2 regions of the Acidovorax cavernicola genome follow, and region 2 is predicted to be linked to the other one. Evidence: riboswitches for the same ligand, from Rfam matches in the RefSeq annotation. Region 2 holds a riboswitch; the other holds the start of a gene.
What was found. A riboswitch is a leader RNA that binds a small molecule or an ion and turns the genes downstream of it on or off. The one in region 2 is predicted to bind cobalamin.
Positions count from the first base shown of each region.

Region 1 (10,844 bases), on a different contig from region 2:
GCGGATCTGGGTCTCTTTCAGCTCGCACAGGTACGCATCGACACGCGCCAGCAACGCATCGTCTTCAGCGCCCGGCAGCCCAAGTTCCTCGACCAGGTGCTGCGCGCGCACGGTCGCGAGGATCTGCGCGCGCAGCACCTTGGCGCGGCGCGCATCGACGAGCAAGGCGTCGTAATACTCGTCGACCTGCCGTTCCAGGTCCTGCAGCGGGCCATGGTTCTCCGCGCGCGTGAGCGGCGGCATCAGGTGGTCGACGATCACGGCCTGCGTGCGGCGCTTGGCCTGCGCACCCTCGCCGGGGTCGTTGACGATGAAGGGATAGACGTTGGGCAACGGCCCGAGGATGGCATCGGGCCAGCAGGTGGCCGCGAGCGCAAGGCTCTTGCCGGGCAGCCATTCGAGGTTGCCGTGCTTACCCACGTGGACGACCGCATCGATGGCGAACACATCGCGCAGCCAGAAATAGAAGGCGAGGTAGCTGTGCGGCGGCACCAGTTCGGCATCGTGGTAGCTCGCGTAGTCGGCCAGGCCCAGCGGACCTAGCGCCCGTGCAGGCTGGATGCCGACGAACACGCGGCCCAGCCGCAGGCCGGCGATCATGAAGCGACCTTGACGCAGCATCGGATCGTGCTCGGGCGGGCCCCACTGCGCATCGATGGCGGCGGCCATGCCCTCAGGCAGCGCCGCGAGACGGGTGCGGTAGTCGGCGAGCGCGTAGCTCTGCCACGCAGGGCGCGCGGCCCATTGCGCGGGATCGTTGGCGATGCCTTCCTGCAGCGTGTACATGAGCGCATCGCCGTCAGCGGGCAGCGCGTCGAGCGTGTAGCCCTCGCTCTGCATCGTGCGCAGGATGGCCAGCACCGAGGCCGGCGTGTCCAACCCCACGCCGCTGCCGATGCGGCCTTCGCTGCCGGGATAGTTCGCGAGGATCAGCGCGATGCGCTTGTCTTCGGCGCGCAGGCGGCGCAGCCGGCACCAGCGGCGCGCGAGTTCGGCCACGAAGGCGATGCGGTCGGGCTCGGGCCGGTAGCCGACCACCTCGGTCTGCGTGAGTTCGCAGCGGTGCGACAGTCCCTTGAAGCTCACGGCGCGCGTGACGATGCGCCCGTCCATCTCGGGCAGCGCGATCTGCATGGCGATGTCGCGCGGGCGCAGGCCCTGGCTGTCGGCCAGCCAGTCCTCGCGGTTGCCGCCGCTCACGATCACCTGCAGCACCGGTGCGTCGCCGGCCAGCGCCTTGGGCTCGCCATCCTCATGGGATGCGCCTTGCCCCAATGCGGCGAAAGCGGTGGTGTTGAGCACGAGCTGAACGTCGTGCTCGCTGCACAGCGCGCACAATGCGGACAGGCACAGCGGGTCTTTCAGCGAATCGAGCGCCACGGGCAACGGGTTCAGGCCTTGCGCATGCAGCGCGGCGGCCAACGCGTCGAAGGCCTCTGTGTTGCCCGACAGCAGGTGCGAGCGGTAGAACACCAGCGCCACCACGGGCGCGTCCGCGTGCCAGCCGGCGCGCAGGTCGTCGATGCCGGCGACCGTGTGCGTGGCGTGCATGCCCCCCAGGGTCGAGGGCACATGCAGCGCCACCTGGGGCAGGCTGCGCGGCGGCAACGGCGCCTCGCCATGGCCCAGCCCGTGGAAGGCCACCGCGCGCAGGAACTGCGCCGCGTTGCCCGCACCACCCGAGCGAAGGTACTGCCACAGCTGCCGGCTCACGCCGCGCGGCACGGTGCCGCGTGCGAGCAAGTCTTCGTCCTCCTGCAGGTCGCCCGAGAACATCGCGAGCTGCTGGCCCTGGCGCTTCGCGAGCTTCTCGAGCTGCTGCAGCCCGTAGGCCCAGGCCGATTCGGCCCCCAGGTGATCGACCACCACCACGCGCGCATGCCGCAGCACCTCGTCGACGTACAGGTCGAGCGAGGCCGGCTGGCGCAGGTGCATGAGGTTGGCCAGCCGCAGCGAGGGGTAGCCGGGATCGGTGGCCGCCAGCGCCGTGCGCGCGGCGGCGAGCAGCGCGAGCGTGGTGTCGGCCGAGCTGAGCACCACGATGTCGCCCGGCGTCTGGTCGAGCCGGGTGACGACGCTCGGATCGTCTTCGACGAAGCGTCCGGGCTGGGTGCTCAGCAGGTGCATGCGGTCAGACGCTCAACGGTCAGGCGGCGACCGTGTTCACCTCGTCGAGCGCCTTGCGCAGCGCGGCCTCGTCGAGGTCCTCGCCGATGAACACCAGGCGCGTACGCTGCGCCTCGCCGTCGCGCCAGCGGCGATCGAAGTGATGGTCGAAGCGGCGGCCCACGCCCTGCACCAGCAGACGCATCGGCTTGTGCGGCACGGCGACGAAGCCCTTCACGCGGTAGATGGTGTGCTGCTCGACCAGCCCGCTCAGCACGGCGATGAGACTGTCCCGGTCCACAGGCGGCAGCTCGATCACGAGCGAATCGAACTCGTCGTGGTCGTGGTCTTCCTCGTGGTCGTGGTGGCTCTCGCGCAAGTGGATGGTGCTTTCGGCAGCGCGGCCCTGGCCCAGCAGCAGCGCGAGCGGCAGCTTGCCTTCGGTGGCGCCGACGATCTTCACCTCGGGTGGCAGCTCTTCGCGCACCAGCGCCTCGACCTGTGCGCGCGCAGCGGCGTCCATGAGGTCGGTCTTGTTGAGCACCACGAGGTCGGCGGCCGAGAGCTGGTCTTCGAACAACTCATGCAGCGGCGATTCATGGTCGAGGTTGGGATCGGCGCGGCGCTGCACGTCGACCTGCGCGGGGTTCGCCGCGAACTGGCCCGACGCGGCGGCGGGGCCGTCGACCACCGTGACAACCGAATCGACGGTGAAGATGTTCGCGATGTCCGGCCACTGAAAGGCCTGCACCAGCGGCTTGGGCAATGCGAGGCCCGAGGTCTCGATGAGCACGGCGTCGAGCTGGTCGCGCCGCTCGGCCAGTTGCAGCATCACGGGCAGGAACTCTTCCTGCACCGTGCAGCAGACGCAGCCGTTTGCGAGTTCGTAGAGCGCGCCTTCGCGCTCGTTGCCCTCGTCGTCGCAGCCGATGCCGCAACCGCGCAGGATGTCGCCGTCGATGCCGAGTTCGCCGAACTCGTTGACCACCACCGCGATGCGGCGGCCCTCGGCATTGCCGAGGATGTGGCGCAGCAGCGTGGTCTTGCCGCTGCCGAGGAAGCCCGTGACGATGGTGACGGGAATCTTGGCGTTGCTTTGTGTCATGGAATGGATGCTTTCAGGCGCCGACGGCGCTCAGGGAATCAAGCGTCCGGCGCGTGCGTTGCGCACGCGCCGGCGAGAGGCTCGCCCTCTTCAACAGGACAGGAAGGGGGCGGCTGGCGCGAATCAGGTCGCGCTGTACAGGCGGCGCTCGACCAGGGCCGTGCCCTGCAGGCGGCGCCATGCCTTGGCGGCAGCCAGCACGCCCAGGTCGACCAGCGGCTCGACCAGCACGACGGTCATGTAGGCGGCGCCGAAGCTGGCGATCTGGCCCAGGTTTTCGAGCCCCGTACCGCGGCCGTAGAGCGCCCAGAAGCCGACCCAGACCACGATGCCGCCCTGGTAGGCCACGGACAGCTTGAAGGCCTGCTGGTAGCTGATGTCCACATAGGCCATGTTCGCGGGAATGATGCGGCGTGCCAGCGCGGCCGTGGCGAACAGCGGCACGAGCAAGGTCGTGACGTTCATGCCGTACTGCGGCAGGTCGGGCGGTGCGAAGAACAGGCTCTGAATGAGCAGGCCGCCGGCCAGGCCGATGGCCGCGGGCGCGAGCCCGAAGAGGAGCATCAGCGTGGTGCCCAGGATCAGGTGCACCTCGGACACGCCCACGGGATGGTGCGGGAACACCTCGAAGAAGCAGAACACGAGCATCACGGTGAAGACCGAACGCAGCAGGAGGCCGACGGGGCCGTCCTTCAGCAAGGTGTCGAAGGCGAGCTTGCCCGTGTAGGCCAGCGCGGCTGCCCCCGTGGCATAGCTGAGGAAGATCTTGGATCCGTCGACGAGACCGGGTTCGATGTGCATCGCGCACCTCCTGAATTGCACCGAAGTGCGAAAGTTGATTGTTGGGGGATGGACCGGCTTGCGCAAGTCCCCGTCATGAAACCCGGGAGCCTTGCAGCCCCCGCTGAACAGGCGACGGCTTCGGCTTGCGCCGCAACCGCCGCCAGCCGATCACCACGCCGCTCGCCGAAGCGACGGCGCCGATGATCGACAGGCACCACACCACGAGATCCCAGGCCGGTCGGTACTGGATGAGCCAGGGAAAGTCGAGGCTGTGCGCCGCATTGAAGAGCCAGCGTCGCAGCCGCGCATTGCGGTCGTTGCCGCCGGCCACCTGGCCGCTGGCCGGATCGATGTAGAGCCAGCTGCGCGCGGCATCGTCGAATTCGAGCCGCCACACGGGCAGCACGCGCGTGCGGTGGTGGCCGTACCAGTGGAAGTCCTCGCGCGTCTGCAGCGTAGCCTGCATGATGGCGGCGCCGGGGCGCAACCGCGCGGCGGCGTGCACGATGTCGTCGCGAGAGATCGATGCGGGCGCGCCGGTGGCCGCATCGATCACACGCCCGCGAGCCTGCGCGTCGCGCAGTTGCAGCAAGGGTTTGCCGTCGAACCATATCAGCAGTGCCTCGCGCGGCGCGGCGGTGTCCTCGCCTGCCGGCAATACAGTCGGCGGCCAAGGGAACGGCGACGCGCCAGCACCGGTGTAGCGCGCCATCGCGGCCGCATCGGCCGGTGCGCGCTGGAACCAGCCGTTGGGGTTCATCGAGAGCCAGCCGCTCACGATCCAGGTCAGCACGAAGAAGCCGCCGATCAGCCCCGCGATGTGGTGCCAGGCCATCCAGCCCGTGTACGGCGTGACCGCGCCGTTGCGAAAGCGCCGCCGCAGCCGGATGCGCAGGATGCCGATGACGATGCCCGTCACGGCCGAGACGATGCAGGCGGCCGACAACCACACGACCACGTCGTGCCACAGCGGCGGATCGGCGCGCAGCGGCGTGAAGTAGATCCAGTGCGGCACCGCGCCCAGCCAGTTCCAGAAGCGCTCGCTGCGCGTGGTGTCGCGCACCACCTCGCCGGTGCGCGAGGACACGTACAGCTCGGTGCCCGCCGCGTCGCCGACTTCGATGCGGTGCAACGGTCGCAGCGGGTTCAGCCCTTGCGGCACGGTCCACTGGTCGCGTTCCAGCGTTTCCACCCAACGCGCGCCGGGCTGTGCGGAGAAGCCGCGGGCGATGGCCTCGGCCTGCGACGCATCGACCGGCCCGAGCACACGGCCGTCACGCGCGGACACGGCATGCCGCCCACCACGCGCATCGACGATGCGCCACACGGGCAGCGGATCGGCGCCGCCCTGCATCTCCAGCGCCATGCGCCTGGGCTGCTGCGCGCGCACGGCCTGCGGCAGCGCATCGAGCGCGGCCGACGGCGTGACCGTCGCTTGCTCGAAACGCACCGGGCCGAGCCCCGCGAGCCGCTCCTCGTCCGTGAGGTTCGGATACCCCACGTACATCATGACCACGCCCGAGACGAACCACATGACGAATAGCAGGCAGCCGCCGATGCCCAGCCACCGGTGCGTCCAGTAGAGGGCGTGTCGGATGCGCGGCCAGGCGCGGCGCCATGCGAAGGTCATGACGTCCTCAGAAGGTCACGAATGCCGACAGCTCGAACGAGCGTGGCCGGCCCAGCAGCCACTGGTTGCCGCCGTTCGAGAACGAGACCGGGTACTTGCGGTCCGCGAGGTTGAAGGCGCGCAGCGCGAGCTTGAGCGACGGGTTCGCCTGCCAGCTCACGCCTGCATCGGCCACGGTGTAGGAACCGATCTGCCGCGTGTTGGCCGCATCGACCTGCCGCGCACCGACGTGGCGCACGCCGAACTCGGCCTCCCACTGCGGCTGGAAGCGCCAGTGCAGCCACAGGTTGGCCGCCACCTCGGGCACGCCGGCCGGCGTGTTGCCCGCGCGCGAGATCAGCGACTTGCCGACCGCTTCGTTGAAGTCGTCATAGCGCGCGCGCAGCCGCGCGGCGTTGGCTTCGAGGCGCAGCGTGGAAGTCAGCGCGAGGTCGAGCGTGGCCTCGATGCCTTCGGACGACTGCTTGCCGATCTGCTGCGTGATGGTCGGGTCGTTCGCGTCGCGCGAGAGCAGCTTGGTCTTCTCGATGCGGTAGGCGGCCACGCTCCAGGCACCCCGGCCTTCGGCCAGCTGGCGCTTGTAGCCCACCTCGACCTGCTTGCCGACGCTGAGCTCGAACGGCACCTGCGCGGTCGACGTGCTGATGAGCCCGGTGAGCGGATCGGCCGCGCGCGCCACCTGCGCATAGAACGACTGCGCGGCATCGGGCGCATAGACCACGCCGAGGCGGCCGGTGGCGTACTCGAAGGTCTTGTCCAGGCGCGGGGCGCGGTTCTGCGGATCGGTGCGCACGATCTTCGCGCGGTCCCAGCGCAGGCTGCCGACCACCGACCATTGCTCGTTGAAGGCCAGCTTGTCTTCCGCGAAGAACGAGTAGGCGCTGGTCTTCGTCTTGTAGCGCGGCAGGTAGGCCGAGGGCGAGGCGTAGTAGCCCGGGTTGAAGACGAAAGCATCGACCACCGAACGCCCGCCGTAGGGCGTGTCGCTCGAATGGAGGAAGTCGATGCGGTTGACGTCGAAGCCCACCAGCACCTGGTTCTTCAGGCCGAACAGCGCGTGCTTGAAGGTCGCGTCGGTGCGGTTGCCGATCTGCTCCTGGTCGTGGCCGATCTCCAGGTAGTCGCCGCGCGTCACGCGGTTCGTGGTGGCGCTGTAGGTGTAGCTTTCGCTGTTGCGCCAGTGGCGCTTGCTGTCCAGGCGGTAGAGCTGGTTGCGCACGGTGACGGCGCTGTTGGGCGTCCATTGCGCATCGAGGCGGGTCCAGCGGTCACGGTACTTGTCTTCGGCGTCGTCGAGGTTGTAGTTCTGCTCGCGGTTGAGGCTGCTCACGCGGCCGTTGATGAGCGGCACGCCGAAGTAGCGCTGCGGCGTCTGTCGGCCCTCGTCGTGCGAGAGCGTGAACTGCAGCTGCGGCGACACGTCGAGCCGCACCGCGGCGCCCACCGCCAGGCTCTCGGCTTCGCCGCGCAGCATGAAGCCGTCGGTCTTGCGGTGGCTGATGTCGAAACGGTACGAGAGCATGTCGTTGATTGCGCCGCCGCTGCCGAAGGCGACCTGGCGTGTGGCGTCGGAGCCCACGCGCACGAGCGCTTCGTTCTGGATCGGGCCGCGCGTGGGCTTCTTGGGCACCACGTTGATCGCGCCGCCGATGGCGCCTTCGCCGAACATCACCGAAGCGGCGCCGCGCAGCACTTCGATGCGGTCCGTCGACCAGGTATCGAACGGGAAGGTCACGGTGCCTGCGCCCACGTACAGGCGCGTGCCGTCGTACAGCTGCATCACCGAGCCGTGGCCGTTGAAACCACGCGCCGACAGCGACGAGCCGCCGTTGCCCGGCGCGGGCGAGCCGGTGATGCCGGTGGCGCGACTCGCGGCCTCGACCACCGACACATCGCCGCGCGCGCGGATGGTGTCGCCGGTGAGCACTTCGATGCTGGCCGGCGTTTCGAGCGGCGTGAGGCCGAGGCGGCTGCCGGTCTGCGTGGGCTCGTCCATGGCCAGCGGCGTGTGGCGGCTGGCCTCGACCTGCACGGGGGCGAGGCTGGGGCGGCCGGCGGCCGCATCGCCGGACTGGGCCAGGGCCAGTGTCGGCCCGCATGCGAGGCCGAGCCCCAACGAAATACCTGAAAGACCCGAAAGACTCGAAAGTCGTGCCCGTTGCGGGGGCTGGTCCGCGCGATCGCGCAGCGGCGATGCCTGATTCATCTGGTTTCTCCTCCGGCCTGCGTCCCCGCAGGCTCCTGACCGATCGAGGACGCCGAAGGAGAAGAGAACCGGGGCGGTGCCGTTTCGCGCCAGGAACGCGTGGGGAAAACGGCAGGCCCGGACACGCACTCCCGCAACGTCCGAAGGCGGTTGCGAAGGCCGGTATCCGGGCTCGCGGAGTGCGTCGGGGTGCAGACCAAGTGAATGCATCCCGGCGCCGAAACCCTCGCCTTCCCACGCCGAAGCGCAGTGGCTGCCCTGCAAGAAAAACGCAGGGGCGTGAGGGTGTCGAAATCCGCTGACCGTTGCGGGGGCAGCGCAGGAATGGAGGCGTCGATCAAGAGACGACGCCTCGCACCTGCTTCCCGTTTAACCCCGCAGCCAGTCCAGCGACTGGTCGTGCAGGGCACCTTCGAACCGTGGGGTGTTGGATGGCATCGGTGTGAACCAATGTTTCCAACCGGCGGGATTATAGGGAGCGCCTTGCCGCGACGCCCCTGCAGGCGGTGTCAGACGGGCTTGCCGTCGGGTCCGAAGAGCCGCCGCAGCACCGCCACGCCCGCCACCAGCGCGTTCGAATAGGTGGCGTAGGGCTCGTGCGCAGCCTCGAGCGGCGCGTACACATGGGTGATGTCGCCGGGCGCGCCGTCCACGGCCTCCATGAGCACCCAATAGAACTCCCCCTCCTCCAGTTCATGGACGGTGAGTGCGATGTCTCTGGGTAAAGGCATGACGGTAAGAGGTGAAACAGGGAATGAACCCGCCTTTGAACGGGCAAGGAGCCAGCGCGGTGGGCTGTCAGTACTAGGGGTTTTCCTACAGAGCATGTACGCCGCACGGCCTAATGTTAGGGGCGGGGAGCTGCATCAGAACAAGGAGTCAGCATGAAACATTTCACGCTTGAACCCAACATGCGCGCCAGCTTCGGTGGCGCGTTCTACCCGACCGGCTACTCCCTGGTGATGTTTCCGAGCATCGAAGACGCCAGCCGCATCGGCCACGGGCTGATCGAGAAAGGCATCGTGAGCGGCGACGAGGTCTACCTGATACCGGCCGAAACCGTCCTGGCGGAAATCGCACCGACCGTGCATGCCTCGCACAGTCCCCTGCCCTCCGCCGGCACCGACGGCGCCACGGTGCGCGCCTTCATCGAGCTGGCCCAGGAAGGCCACACGGGCCTCCTGATCCGCACCAAGGACGGCGCCATCACCGAGCGCGTGATGGAACTGGTACGTACCGTGCCGTACTCGATCGCCGAGCGCTACCGCACGCTGGTGATCGAGGACCTTTAGCCACCGGGTTGGGCGCCGGCCTGGGCACCAGCCAGGGCGTCGGCACCGACCCGACGCTCTGCTTCCACACCTCGGCAGCCGAGGTGGCAGGCGCCTGCGCCCAGCAAGGCCGGCAACAGCAGATTCACCACAGGCACCAGCGCCAGCAGCAGGATCAGTACGCCGAACGCCACCATCGCACCGCGCTGGCGGCGCACAACCCGCATGCGCTCCTCGCCATTCGCGATGCCGGCGAGCGCGGGCCCCACCAGAAAGCGGACGTTGAGGTAAGCCAGCAGCAGGAACAGCAACACGCCATTGATGACCGGCACCAGCAGGCACAGCAGCATTCCGAGGCTCGCGCCCAGCCAGGGGCCCAGTTGCTCGCGCACGCCGATCAGCCAGCCCGAGGACTCGACCTGCGACGGCTCGAGCGTCGGGTAGCGCGCCTGCACACGCTCGCGCACCTTGCCAAAGAGCACCCAGCGCAACGCCAGCCGGATGGTGGCGACGATGACGCCCGCATACCCCACCACCAACACCGCGCCCGTGAGCACCACCACATAGACCACCAGCATCGCCAATGCGGGCGCGATGCCCGCCATGCCCGTGATGCTCGCTGCACCGCCTCCTGCCATGCCGGGTATCAGACCGAGCGCCGCGCCGCCCAGAACGACGAAAGCCGACAGGATGCCGGCTGTCGTGCCAATCGGTTGGAAGTAGCGGTAGAACACCCAGCTCCACACAGCGAAGACCAGCAGGCACAGGCCTGCGGAACGCATGGCGATGCCGGGACGCAAACTGGAGCGGAAGGCCAGCGCAAGACAGACCAGGGACTCGCGCAACGCGCCGAGCAACGAATGCCATCGGGCTTTCAGAGACATGGGATGAGAAAAAAAGAAATCAGTGAAGGGTGCAGGCGAACGCCGCCCCCCCGGAAGATGGGCCTTTGGCCTGCGCAAACAGTGACAGGGGTGGTCGGCCAGCCAGTCGCTGGCGCCACCCCTCAGGCGGGCACGGCCATGGCGGCGGCGCGCTGCACCACATCCCGGGCCATGGCCTGGGCGAGTTCCTGTTCGCCCAGGAACACCTTCACATCCGTTTCGTCCGACAGCAGGCGGGCTTCCTGCTCGTTGTGGCTGCGCACCACGGTCTGGATCGTGGGGTTCAGCGTGCGGGCGGTCTCGATCATCTGGCGCACGTTCATGGCGTCAGGCGTGGCCACCACGAGCACGCGGGCGCGCGCGACGTGCGCCTGGATCAGCACCGCCGGGTCGGCCGCGTCGCCCCACACGGCCGGAATGCCCGCCTCGCGCAGCTTCTCGACCAGCTCCCGGTTCTGCTCGGCCACCACGTAGGGAATGTCGTGGGTCTCGAGTTCGGCCGCGATGCGGCGGCCCACCCGGCCGTAGCCGACCAGCACCACCTGCCGCGACAGGTACTTGGCCTCGGTGGTCATCGGCAGCTCGGCGAGCGGGTCGCTGCGCATGTCGAGCTCGCGCGCGAATTTCGAATGCGCGAGCAGCCATTTCTGCATCGGCGCAATGAGGCTGAACCACAGCGGGTTGGTGGCGATGGAGATCAGCGCGCCGGCCAGCACCAGGCTCTGCCCTTCCACCGGCAGCAGGCCGAGCGACACGCCCAGCCCGGCCAGGATGAACGAGAACTCGCCGATCTGCGCCAGGCTCGCACTCACCGTGAGCGCGGTGGCCAGCGGGTAACGGAACACCAGCACCAGCGCGC
Region 1 is NZ_QXMN01000008.1:104,079-114,922, reverse strand. Features, by position in the region: gene cobN (cobaltochelatase subunit CobN) at 1-2,127, opposite strand, end outside; gene cobW (cobalamin biosynthesis protein CobW) at 2,147-3,211, opposite strand; gene D3H34_RS09680 (energy-coupling factor ABC transporter permease) at 3,335-4,012, opposite strand; gene D3H34_RS09675 (PepSY domain-containing protein) at 4,086-5,624, opposite strand; gene D3H34_RS09670 (TonB-dependent receptor) at 5,632-7,830, opposite strand; cobalamin riboswitch at 7,971-8,258, opposite strand; gene D3H34_RS09665 (hypothetical protein) at 8,340-8,561, opposite strand; gene D3H34_RS09660 (hypothetical protein) at 8,715-9,122, shown strand; gene D3H34_RS09655 (EI24 domain-containing protein) at 9,119-9,985, opposite strand; gene D3H34_RS09650 (cation:proton antiporter domain-containing protein) at 10,108-10,844, opposite strand, start outside.
Region 1: another riboswitch for cobalamin. It lies ahead of D3H34_RS09670 (TonB-dependent receptor); the one in region 2 lies ahead of D3H34_RS00815 (TonB-dependent receptor domain-containing protein).

Region 2 (10,844 bases):
CAGGCTCGAAGCGCACCTGCGGCAGCTGCGCGGGCGCGCGTTGCCCCAGCGGCGTGGCGGCCAGCACGTCGGCCGCGGCATCGAGCCGTGTCATGGCGTCGTCGAGTTCGGCGACGCCGACCAGCCCCAGGTGGCGCTCGGGCAGTGCGAAGTCGGCGCTGCGCGGCAAGGCGCCGAGCCAGTCGCGGCGATCGCGCAACGCATCCTGCAGCATCTCTGCATGGCGCTCGCCGGCCACGCGGTTGGCCAGCACGCCGGCCCAGGGCAGGCGCGGGCGAAAGTTCTGCAGGCCGTAGGCCAGCGCGCCGAAGGTGCCGGTCATGGCCTGCGCGTCGATCACGGCGATCACAGGCAGGCCCAGGCGCTCGGCGAGTTCGGCCGCGCTGGGCGTGCCGTCGAACAGGCCCATCACGCCTTCGATGATGACCAGGTCGGCCTCGCACGCGGCGGCATGCAGGCGCGCGCGGCAGTCGGCCTCGCCGGTCATCCACAGGTCCAGCGAATGCACCGGTGCACCGGTGGCCAGCGCGAGCCAGTGCGGATCGAGAAAGTCGGGTCCGCACTTGAAGGCCCGCACGCGGCGGCCCTGGCGCACATGCAGCCGCGCGAGCGCGGCCGCGACGGTGGTCTTGCCCTGCCCCGAGGCCGGCGCGGCCACGAGCACCGCAGCGCAGGTGGCGGCGGCGCCGGGCGAGAAACGGCGGGGGCTTATTGCGGTGTCCACTTGAGTCCGACGTACGCGGTGCGGCCCCCGTTGGCGTAGAGCCGTGCGAACTGGTAGTCCTTGTCGCCGACATTGTCCACGCGCGCCACGAGGTTCAGGTCGCGCATGATCTGCTTGCTGGCCGACAGGTTGAGCAGCGTGTAGCCGCCGAGCTTGACGGTGTTGGCCGCGTCGTCGAAACGCTTGCCCGAGCTCTGGATCTCGGCGCCCAGCGTCCAGCCGGCGATGCGCCAGTCGGCGCCCAGCGTGCCGTGGGCCCGTGCGCGGCGCGCCAGCAGGTTGTCGGTGGCGAGGTCGCGCGGGTCCTGGTAGTCGAGCGAGGCGCGCAGCGTGACGTCGCCGATGCGGTGGCCGCCCGTGAGCGTCACGCCCTGGTAGCGCGCGCGCGCCGTGCTGGCGTAGCAGCCGAAGGACGACTGGCATCCCTTGGCGCTGCCGTCGAACACGATCAGGTTCTGCACGCGGTTGCGGTACAGCACGATGCCGGCCTGCGTGGCACCCGCGGTGTACTGCAGGCCCAGCTCGACGTTACGGCTCGATTCGGGCTGCAGGCTCGCCAGCCCGTACTCGCTGAAGCGCTGGTACAGCGTGGGCGCGCGGAACGCGGTGCCGGCCGACACGGTGGCGCGCAGGCTCGGCGTGATGGCGTAACCGTAGGCGGCGCTGCCGGTGGTCTTGCCGCCGAATTCGCTGTCGTCGTCGTGACGCACATGCAACTGCAGCGAATGCGGGCCCTTCACGTAGCCGTAGCCCAATGCGGCGGCGTTCTGCGAGCGATCGCGCGAGAACAGCTTGGCCGAGGTGGTCGGCGCGTTCTCGAGCGCGTCTTCGCGGCGCTCGAGCGTGGCTGTCACCAGGTGCGGGCCGAAGCGGAATTCGTTCTGGAACAGGTAGCCGCGCAGGCGGGTCTCGGTGCGATAGAACGAGGGCTGGGTCTTGTAGACGGTTTCGGAATCGGTCACCTGCAGGCGCGTGCTGTAGATGTCGTTCCACTTGGCCGACCAGGTCAGGCCGGCGGTACGCAGCGTGTTGTTCGACACGTCGTCGCGGAAGGTGATCGGCGGCTTGGTGCGAAAGCTCACCGACGGGTCGTAGCCGGCGTTGATGTCGCTGGTGAGCAAGGTCGCGTCGATGCGCTGGTCGGGCGTGATCTGGAAGCCCAGCTTCAGGTTGCCGGAGGTGCTGCGGTAGCCATCGCGGTCGGGGCTGGTGAAGCCGTCCTTCGAGGGCGTGCGCTTGGCGATCGGCTGGACGTTGAAGCCCTTGCTCTCTTCGTGCGCCACGCCGAACGAGTAGTCGAGCAGGCCCGACTTGCCGCTCACGCCGCCTTCGATCTTGCGCAGGCCGTGGCTGCCGAAGCCGATGCCGGCGTAAGGCGAGACGCCGTCTTCGCCGCGCTTGGTGAAGAGCTGGATCACGCCGCCCACGGCGTCCGAACCGTACACGGCGGCGGCCGGGCCGCGCAGCACTTCGATGCGGTCGATCTGCGACAGCGGAATGCCTTCCCAGCCGGCGCCGCCGGTCGATTGCGAATCGATGCGCACGCCGTCCAGGTAGACCGCGGTGAAGCGCGTTTCCGCGCCGCGGATGTACACGCTGGTGGTGTTGCCCACGCCGCCGCTGCGCGTGATCTCCATGCCGGGCAGGCGCGACAGCACGTCGGCCACGCCGGTGGCGCCGCTGCGCTCGATGGTCTTGCGGTCGACGATGGAAACATCGCCCACCAGTTCCGACAGCGCCTGCGGCGTGCGGTTGGCGGTGACGACGGTCTCGTCGAGCGTGGCGGGAGCGGCTGCTGCGGCTTGCGCCTGCGCGGCCAGCGGCACCAGGGCCAGGCCGCCGAAGGCCGAGGCCAGGGCCAACGTGAGCGGCAGGCACGCGGGACGGCTGCGGCGCACGCTGGCGCGGCCGCTGGAGAGGGAAACACAGGAAATCATGGGGTGAACCGAACGAACATCAATGCCCTGGCCGGCTTCCCCGCCGGCGCCCTGGGCGTCATGGCTGCCGATGCGGCAGCCGCCTTGTTGGCCGGTATCCGGGCTGGCAGATCGACCCTTTGCCGCCTTCCCAGGCGCCTGTTTCAGGGCGCCCAGTGGCTGGATGGAAAGGGGTGACGCATTGCGGCGTCGTCTGCTTGACCGTTGCGGGGGCAGCGCAGGCGGCTTCGGCCGGGTCCCGGATTCGGGGGCGTTCACTCCTGCTTCCCGTTGAACTGCGCCGTGTGAACCACGCCGCGAGCACCAACGGGTGAGATTTTAGGCCTACAGGGCGGGTACGCCACACCCGGTTTGATCGCGGACGGCGCAGGCCCCAGAATCTCGGCCACGTCTGGCGCACGCCCCGCGCGGTGCGCCGGACCTTCCGAATTCCCGGGAAACTACAATCGCCAACCATGCCCGCCTCCAGCCCCATCGACCAGATCGCCGAGCGTGTGGAACGCCTGCTCGTGCGTCACGAAGAGGTGCAGCGCACCAACGCGCTGCTGCAGGAACAGGTCGATGCGCTCACGCGTGAACGCGACGGCCTGAAGTCGCGGCTCGCCGCGGCCCGCACCCGCCTCGATGCCCTGCTCGAACAGCTGCCGGCAGCACCTCCCTCCGAAGATTCCCATCACGCATGAAGCAGATTGAAGTACAGATCATGGGCCAGAGCTATTTGCTCGGCTGTCCCGACGGCGGCGAAGCACAACTGCGCGAAGCCGTCGACCGCGTGGACGCGGCCATGTGCAAGATCCGCGACGCGGGCAAGGTGAAGGCACGCGACCGCATCGCCGTGCTGGCCTCGCTGAACCTGGCTTTCGATCTCGCAGCCCAACAGGCCGCTGCGGCGGCCGCACCGGCGCCTGCCGCTCCCGTCAGCACCGAAGAGAGTTCCGGCGACACCGACCCGAAGGCCGCCCAGCTCATTCAGAGACTCGATCAGGCCCTGGCGGGCGATGGACATTTGCTCTGAAGGAACGCGGCACGTCATCTACGAGGCGTAAAATCCACCTTGTCTGCAGACGTGTCGGGCTTAATATTTCCTTGTTCCAATGCTCTCCGGAGCCGGGCTTGGTACATCGCTAGACGGGCGTGATCATCTCGCGTCAGATGAACCCGAAGTCTTGCTGCCCTCGCCCACCTGAACCCTGGTTCAGGATGCGGGTCCGGCACACCATCTGCAGACACCTTTTCCCGCCACGGCCCCCTGCTTCACCGCACGGGGCCGTTGCTTTTTCAGTCGATCCTTTCCCCATCCGCCCGTGAACTTCGCCGCCCTGCTCGACCCGTTCCTGATCGCCGAACTCGCCGCCCTCGGGCTGGGCACCGGTTTCCTCGCAGGCCTTCTGGGCATCGGCGGCGGCATGCTGATGGTGCCGTTCATCACGGTCATCATGAGCCAGCGCGGCGTGCCGGCCGACCTGGCGGTGAAGATGGCGATCGCGACCTCGATGGCGACGATCATCTTCACGTCGGTGTCGAGCGTGCGCGCGCACCACAAGCGCGGTGCGGTGCGCTGGGACATCGTGCAGCGCCTGGCGCCGGGCATCGTCGTCGGCAGTCTCGCGGGCAGCCTGGGCGTGTTCGCGCTGCTCAAGGGCACGGCGCTGGCCATCTTCTTCGCGCTGTTCGTGGGCTTCTCGGCCACGCAGATGTTCCTGGACAAGAAACCCAAGCCGACGCGGCAGATGCCTGGCACCGGCGGCCAGCTCGCGGCGGGCGGCACCATCGGCTTCATCTCGGGCCTGGTCGGCGCGGGCGGCGGCTTCATCAGCGTGCCGTTCATGACGTGGTGCAACGTGGCGATCCACAACGCGGTGGCGACCAGCGCGGCGCTGGGCTTTCCGATCGCGGTGGCCAACGTGCTGGGCTATGTGCTCAGCGGCCAGTCGGTGCAGGGCCTGCCGGCCGGTGCCTTCGGCTACATCTGGCTGCCAGCGCTCGTGGTGATCGCGGCCTGCAGCGTGCTCACCGCACCGCTGGGCGCGAAGGCCGCGCACAGCCTGCCGGTGAAGAAGCTCAAGCGCGTGTTCGCGAGCATCCTGTACCTGCTGGCCGCCTACATGCTCTGGAAGGGCCTGCGCGGCTGAGGCATATCAAACATTCCCCGGCTTTCCTGTGCCATCCTATGCAGCGGTTGTTCACAGTCGTATAAGGAAAGCCATGAAAATCCTCATTGCCGTCGACGGCAGCGCCTACACGCAAAAAGCCCTCAACTACCTGCTCGCCAACCGCGCCATGTTCGTGGACGGCCATGAGCTGGTGGTGGTGAACGTCTGCACCGGTGTCTCCGGTCACGTGGCGCGGCACCTCAGCAAGGAAATCGTTGCCGATTACTACGCCGAGGAAAACGCCAAGGTGCTCGACCCGGTGAAGGCCTGGTTCGCCGACAAGGGCGTGACCAACTACACCGCCGATGCGCGCCACGGCCATGCGGCCGAGGAAATCCTCAAGTCGGCCACCGAATCGAAGGCCGAGCTGATCGTGCTGGGCACGCATGGCCACGGCATCCTGGGCCGCGCGCTGATGGGCTCGGTGGCGACCAAGGTCGTGGCCGAGACCGACATCTCGGTGCTGCTGGTCCAGTAAGAGAAACCGCCCGCCCCGGCAGCGGCCGATGCGCCGTTGCCGCAGCCCCTACTGCGCGCGCTGCCGCCGCCATTCGCGCGGCGAACATCCGAAGCGCTCGCGAAACGCGCGGCTGAAATGCGCCGCGTCGTTGAACCCCCGCCCGTACGCGATCTCGCCCACCGGCCGCCCTGCCAGGCGCGGCTCCAGCAGGTCGCGGCTGCACGCGTCGAGCCGGCGCTCCCAGATGTACTGCGAGGGCGTCAGCGGCTCGCTCTTGAACACGCGGTGGATATGGCTCACCGACATGCCCAGTTGCGCCGCCAGCGTGCCCACCGACAGCGTCGGATCGGCCAGCTGCTCGTCGATGCGCTGCTTCACGCGCCCGAGGTGGTACGCCGTGAGGTTGCTGAGCGCCGGTGCGTGCGCGGCGGGCAGCGTCTGCAGGCCGGCCACGAGGATGTTCTGCACGCCATGGGCCACCGCCAGCGCCGAGGCCGGCTGCAGCGCGTCGAAGTCCTCGCGCAACGTGCGGATCATGCCCAGTAACAGGTGCCCCGCGCCCTCGCGCCCTGACACCGTGGTGGCCGTGAGCGCCTCGGTGTCGCGCAGCTCGCTGCGCAGCCGCTCGCCGGGCAGCTTGAGCACGATCTGCTCGAAGGGCTGGTCGAACAGCAGCTGATAGGGCCGCGTGCTGTCGTACAACGCGAAGTCGCCAGCGCCGAGCACGGCATCGCGCCCGTCCTGGCGCACCACACCCTGCCCGCGCGCCTGGATGCTCACCAGAAAACAATCGTCGCTCGACGCCGCGATATGGCCCGGCGTGCGCATCACCTTCTGCGCCCGCGAGGTCACGACCGACATGCCGAGGCCGGGCAGCGCGTGCTGGCGGATGCTGCCCTCGAAGTCGCCACCGTCGCCGGTGCGCACCGCGTCGCATTCGAGCTGCACGTAGACGTTGCAGATCATGTCGGTCCAGTACGCGAGCCGCTGGTCGCGCGAGACGGCATCGGTGCTGAGCAAGGGGGTCATCGGGGTCCTCGGAATGCCTTGGCAAGGCACATGCAACGCTGGAACAAGAACGCCGCCAATCCGGGTCAAGGCGTTCCGGCGGCGCGAATTTACGCTTCATGCAACCCGCATGCCACCGCGCAAACCCGGTGCGCACGACGGGGATTTCGTTACGTTCCTTGCACCCAGGAGAACCCCTCATGCCTACCACCGTCCACCCCAAGCTGCGCGTCGCCGCCGTGCAGGCCGCCCCCGTGTTCCTCGACCTCGACGCCACCATCGACAAGACCATCGAGCTGATGGCGCAAGCCGCGAAACAGGGCGTGCAGCTCATCGCCTTTCCCGAGACCTGGGTGCCCGGCTACCCGTGGTGGGTCTGGCTCGATTCGCCGGCGTGGGGCATGCAGTTCGTGCAGCGCTACCACGACAACTCGCTGGTCATCGGCTCGCCCGAGTTCGAGCGCCTGCAGGCCGCGGCGCGCCAGCACAGGATCTGGCTGTCGCTCGGCTACAGCGAGAAAGCGGCGGGCAGCCTCTACATCGCGCAGGCCCTGATCGACGACCAGGGCCGCACCGTGCAGACGCGCCGCAAGCTCAAGCCCACGCACGTGGAGCGCACCGTGTTCGGCGAAGGCGACGGTGCCGACCTGCACGTGGTCGAGACGCCGCTGGGCAACATCGGCTCGCTGTGCTGCTGGGAGCACCTGCAGCCGCTGAGCAAGTACGCCATGTATGCACAGAACGAGCAGATCCACTGCGGCGCATGGCCGAGCTTCTCGCTCTACCGCGGCGCGGCCTACGCGCTGGGCCACGAAGTCAACAACGCCGCGAGCCAGGTGTATGCGGTCGAGGGCGGCTGCTTCGTGATTGCGCCCTGCGCCACCGTGTCGAAGGCCATGAGCGAGCTGATGTGCACCGACGACGGCAAGCGGCAGATGCTGGGCGTCGGCGGCGGGCACGCACGCATCTACGCCCCGGACGGCTCGCCGCTGGGCACGCCGCTGGCCGAGGACGCCGAAGGCCTGGTGATCGCCGACATCGACCTGGGCATGATCGCGCTCGCCAAGGCGGCGGCCGACCCGAGCGGCCACTATTCGAGACCCGACGTCACGCAGCTGCTGCTGAACAAGACGCGGCGCACGCCCGTGGTGGTGCAGCTCACGCCGGAGCCCGAGGGCAGCGCGCCCGAGCCGGTCGCGGCCTGAACCGACGGAGCCGCACCATGGAATCGGCCATTCCCGAACACCTGCGCTGCCCGCGCACGCACGAGCGCCGCATGGGCAACGACTACGCCCCGCCCTACCCCGGCTGGTCGGCGCGCGCGCCTGCGGCGACGCAGCAGGTCGTGATGGGCTACTTCGGCGTGCAGTCACACGGCCCGGCGATGCAGGGCCGGGCCTGCGCCGCGCTCATGAAGATCGCCCGCGACTTCGCCCTGCCCGACGGCCCCGGCCACCACGACCTGACGCACTGCGTCGACGCCGACGGCTTCGACAACATGATCGCCATCGCCTACTGGCCCGACGCGGCGGCGTTCGAGCGCTGGTGTGCCACGCCCGCCATCGAGGCCTGGTGGAACGCCGACGAGCGACTGCATGAAGGGCTTGGCTACTTCCGCGAGATCGCGTCTCCGCGCACCGACCATTTCGAGACCCTGTTCAGCACGCCCGACCGCCTCGAGGGCGTCGGCGTGGTGATGGGCGGCGTGAGCGGTGAACTGCGGGAGCACGGCTATTGGGGATCGATGCGCGATCGACTCCCGCTCGCCCAGACGGACGCGCTCGCGCCCTCGGGCACGCGCGCGGTGATCGCCGGCACGCCGGCCCCTGGCCAGCGCGTGCGCGTCGCGGGTCACACGCACATCGCGATGATCCGCTCGGGCCAGGAGTGGACCGAGACCACCGGCCAGGAGCGCCAGCTCTACCTCGAAGACATGGCCCCGGTCCTGCGCGAAGGCATGGACTTCCTGCGCGACCAGGGCCTGCCGATCGGCTGCTACAGCAACCGCTTCATGCAGCACCTCGACGCACACGGTGCGCCGCTGCAGAAATCCTTCGGCCTGAGCTACTGGCGTTCGCTGGCCGACATGGAGCGCTGGGCCGAGTCACACCCGACGCACGTCGCGATCTTCGGCAGCTTCATGCGCTACGTGCAGGCGCTGAACTTCGATCTGCGCCTGCGCCTGTACCACGAGGTGTCGGTGCTGAAGGCCGACGAGCAAAGCTACGAGTACATCAACTGCCACGCGCGCAGCGGGCTGATGAACGGGCTCGCGCCCGCCGCCTGAAGACCGTGCGCGCCGCGGAGCTCAGGCTGCGAACAGTTCCTTGTGCTCTGCCCGCAGCAGCGCCTTCTGCACCTTCCCCATCGTGTTGCGCGGCAGTTCCGGCACGACGAAGCAGCGCTTCGGGATCTTGAAGTTCGCAAGCTTGGCCTTGAGTTCCGCCACGATCGCATCTGCATCGACGGTCGCGCCCGACTTGGGGATCACGATGGCCACGCCGACTTCGCCGAAGTCGGGGTGCGGCACGCCGATCACCGCGCTTTCGGCCACGCCGGCCATCTCGTTGATGTAGCCCTCGATCTCGGCCGGGTAGACGTTGTAGCCGCCGCTGATGATCAGGTCCTTGCTGCGCCCGACGATGGTGATGTAGCCGCGCGCGTCGATCTTGCCCACGTCGCCGGTCTTGAAGAAGCCGTCGGCGGTGAATTCTTCCTTCGTCTTCTCGGGCATGCGCCAGTAGCCGGCAAACACGTTGGGGCCCTTCACCTGGATGCCGCCGATCTCGTCCGTCGGCAGGTCCTTGCCTTCGTCGTCGCGAACGCGCAGTTGCACGCCGGGCAGCGCGAAGCCAACGGTGCCGCCGCGGCGCTCGCCCTTGGCGGCGTCATACGGGTTGGACGTGAGCATGGCGGTCTCGCTCATGCCGTAGCGTTCGAGGATGGTATGGCCGGTGCGCTCGCGCCATTCGTCGAAGGTCTCGATCAGGAGCGGCGCCGAGCCGGCGACGAACAGACGCATGTTGCGCACGGCCTCGCGCGTGAGGCCCGGCTCGGCCAGCAGGCGCACATAGAGCGTGGGCACGCCCATGAACACGGTGGCCTCGGGCAGCTTGGCGACGATGCGCTTCGGGTCGAACTTCGAAAACCACAGGATCTTGCTGCCGTTGAGCAGCGCGCCGTGCAGCGCCACGAACAGGCCGTGCACGTGGAAGATGGGCAGCGCGTGAATGAGCACGTCACCCTTCTTCCAGCCCCAGTAGGTCTTGAGCACCTCGGCGTTCGACAGCAGGTTGCGGTGCGTGAGCATCGCGCCCTTGCTGCGGCCCGTGGTGCCGCTGGTGTAGAGGATGGCGGCGAGGTCGTCGGCCTTCTTGATGGCCACGGTGTGCTTGTCGCTGCAGCGCGCCGCCGCATCGAGCAGTGTGCCGGTGCGGTCGTCGTCCAGCGTGAACACATGGCGCGTGCCGGCCGCCTCGGCAATGGGTCGCACCCAGGCCGCGTTGCGGCCAGTGCATACGACCACGGCGGGCTCGGCGTTGCCGATGAAGTATTCGATCTCGGCGCTCTGGTAGGCCGTGTTGAGCGGCAGGAAGACGTAGCCCGCGCGCAGGGTCGCGAGGTACAACAGCATGGCTTCGACCGATTTCTCGACCTGCACCGCGACGCGCGCGCCCTTCTCGAGCTTCAGGCCGTCGAGCAGGTTGGCGATCATCGCGCTGGCGCGGTCGAGGTCGCGCCACGAATAGTGCAGGCCGTTGTCGGTCTCGACCGCAATGGCGTCGAGATCGGCGGGGAATGCTGCGCGCAGCGCGGCGAACAGATTGGCGTTGGGAGGAGAGGCTTTCTTCTTCATCGGACAGCTCGAAAAGTCAAAAATTCGGGGTGCGCTTGGCCAGGAAGGCGTCGATGCCTTCGCGGTGTTCGGGGGAGTCGGCGTAGTCGTAGGCCGTGGCCAGCAATTGCTGCGCCGCGGCCCCGCCCGCCTTCAGCGCCGTGAAGGTGGCCTTGTGCAGGCGCGCGGCCTGCGGAGACAGCGCCGCGATGCGCGCCGCATGCGCCTGCGCGGCGGCCGGCACCTCGGCGTCGGGCAGCACGTGCAGGAGAAAACCGGCGTCGTACAAGCGCTGCGCGCCGTGAACGCCGGCGGCCAGCAGCATGTCGCGCGCCAGCACGTCGCCGATGGCGCCATGCACCAATGCGGCTTCGCGCGGCGCCATCGGAAAGCCAAGCTTCGCGATCGGCGCGCCGAACTTCGACGAGGCGCCGGCCAGGCGGATGTCGCAGCAGCTCGCAATCTCGACGCCCGCGCCCATGCAGGCGCCTTCGATCTGCGCGACCAGCGGCTGCGGGCAGTCGAGCATCGCCTGCAGCGCGGCCCACACTTCGTTCTCGTGGAATTCGCGCAGGCCCGCCTCTTCGAAGCGGAACGAGGGGTACTCGGAAATGTCGCCGCCCGCGCAGAAGGCACCGCCCTCCCCGCGCACGACGACGCAGCGCAGCGCGGCGTTGCCGTCATCGCTGCGCAGGCCGTCGAACACCGCCCGCAACTCGCGCCACAT
Region 2 is NZ_QXMN01000001.1:166,250-177,093, reverse strand. Features, by position in the region: gene D3H34_RS00820 (cobyrinic acid a,c-diamide synthase CobB) at 1-724, opposite strand, end outside; gene D3H34_RS00815 (TonB-dependent receptor domain-containing protein) at 709-2,661, opposite strand; cobalamin riboswitch at 2,734-2,984, opposite strand; gene D3H34_RS00810 (DUF904 domain-containing protein) at 3,117-3,344, shown strand; gene D3H34_RS00805 (cell division protein ZapA) at 3,341-3,676, shown strand; gene D3H34_RS00800 (sulfite exporter TauE/SafE family protein) at 3,966-4,793, shown strand; gene D3H34_RS00795 (universal stress protein) at 4,867-5,292, shown strand; gene D3H34_RS00790 (AraC-like ligand-binding domain-containing protein) at 5,341-6,303, opposite strand; gene D3H34_RS00785 (carbon-nitrogen hydrolase family protein) at 6,483-7,487, shown strand; gene D3H34_RS00780 (phenylacetaldoxime dehydratase family protein) at 7,505-8,569, shown strand; gene D3H34_RS00775 (malonate--CoA ligase) at 8,591-10,138, opposite strand; gene D3H34_RS00770 (enoyl-CoA hydratase/isomerase family protein) at 10,155-10,844, opposite strand, start outside.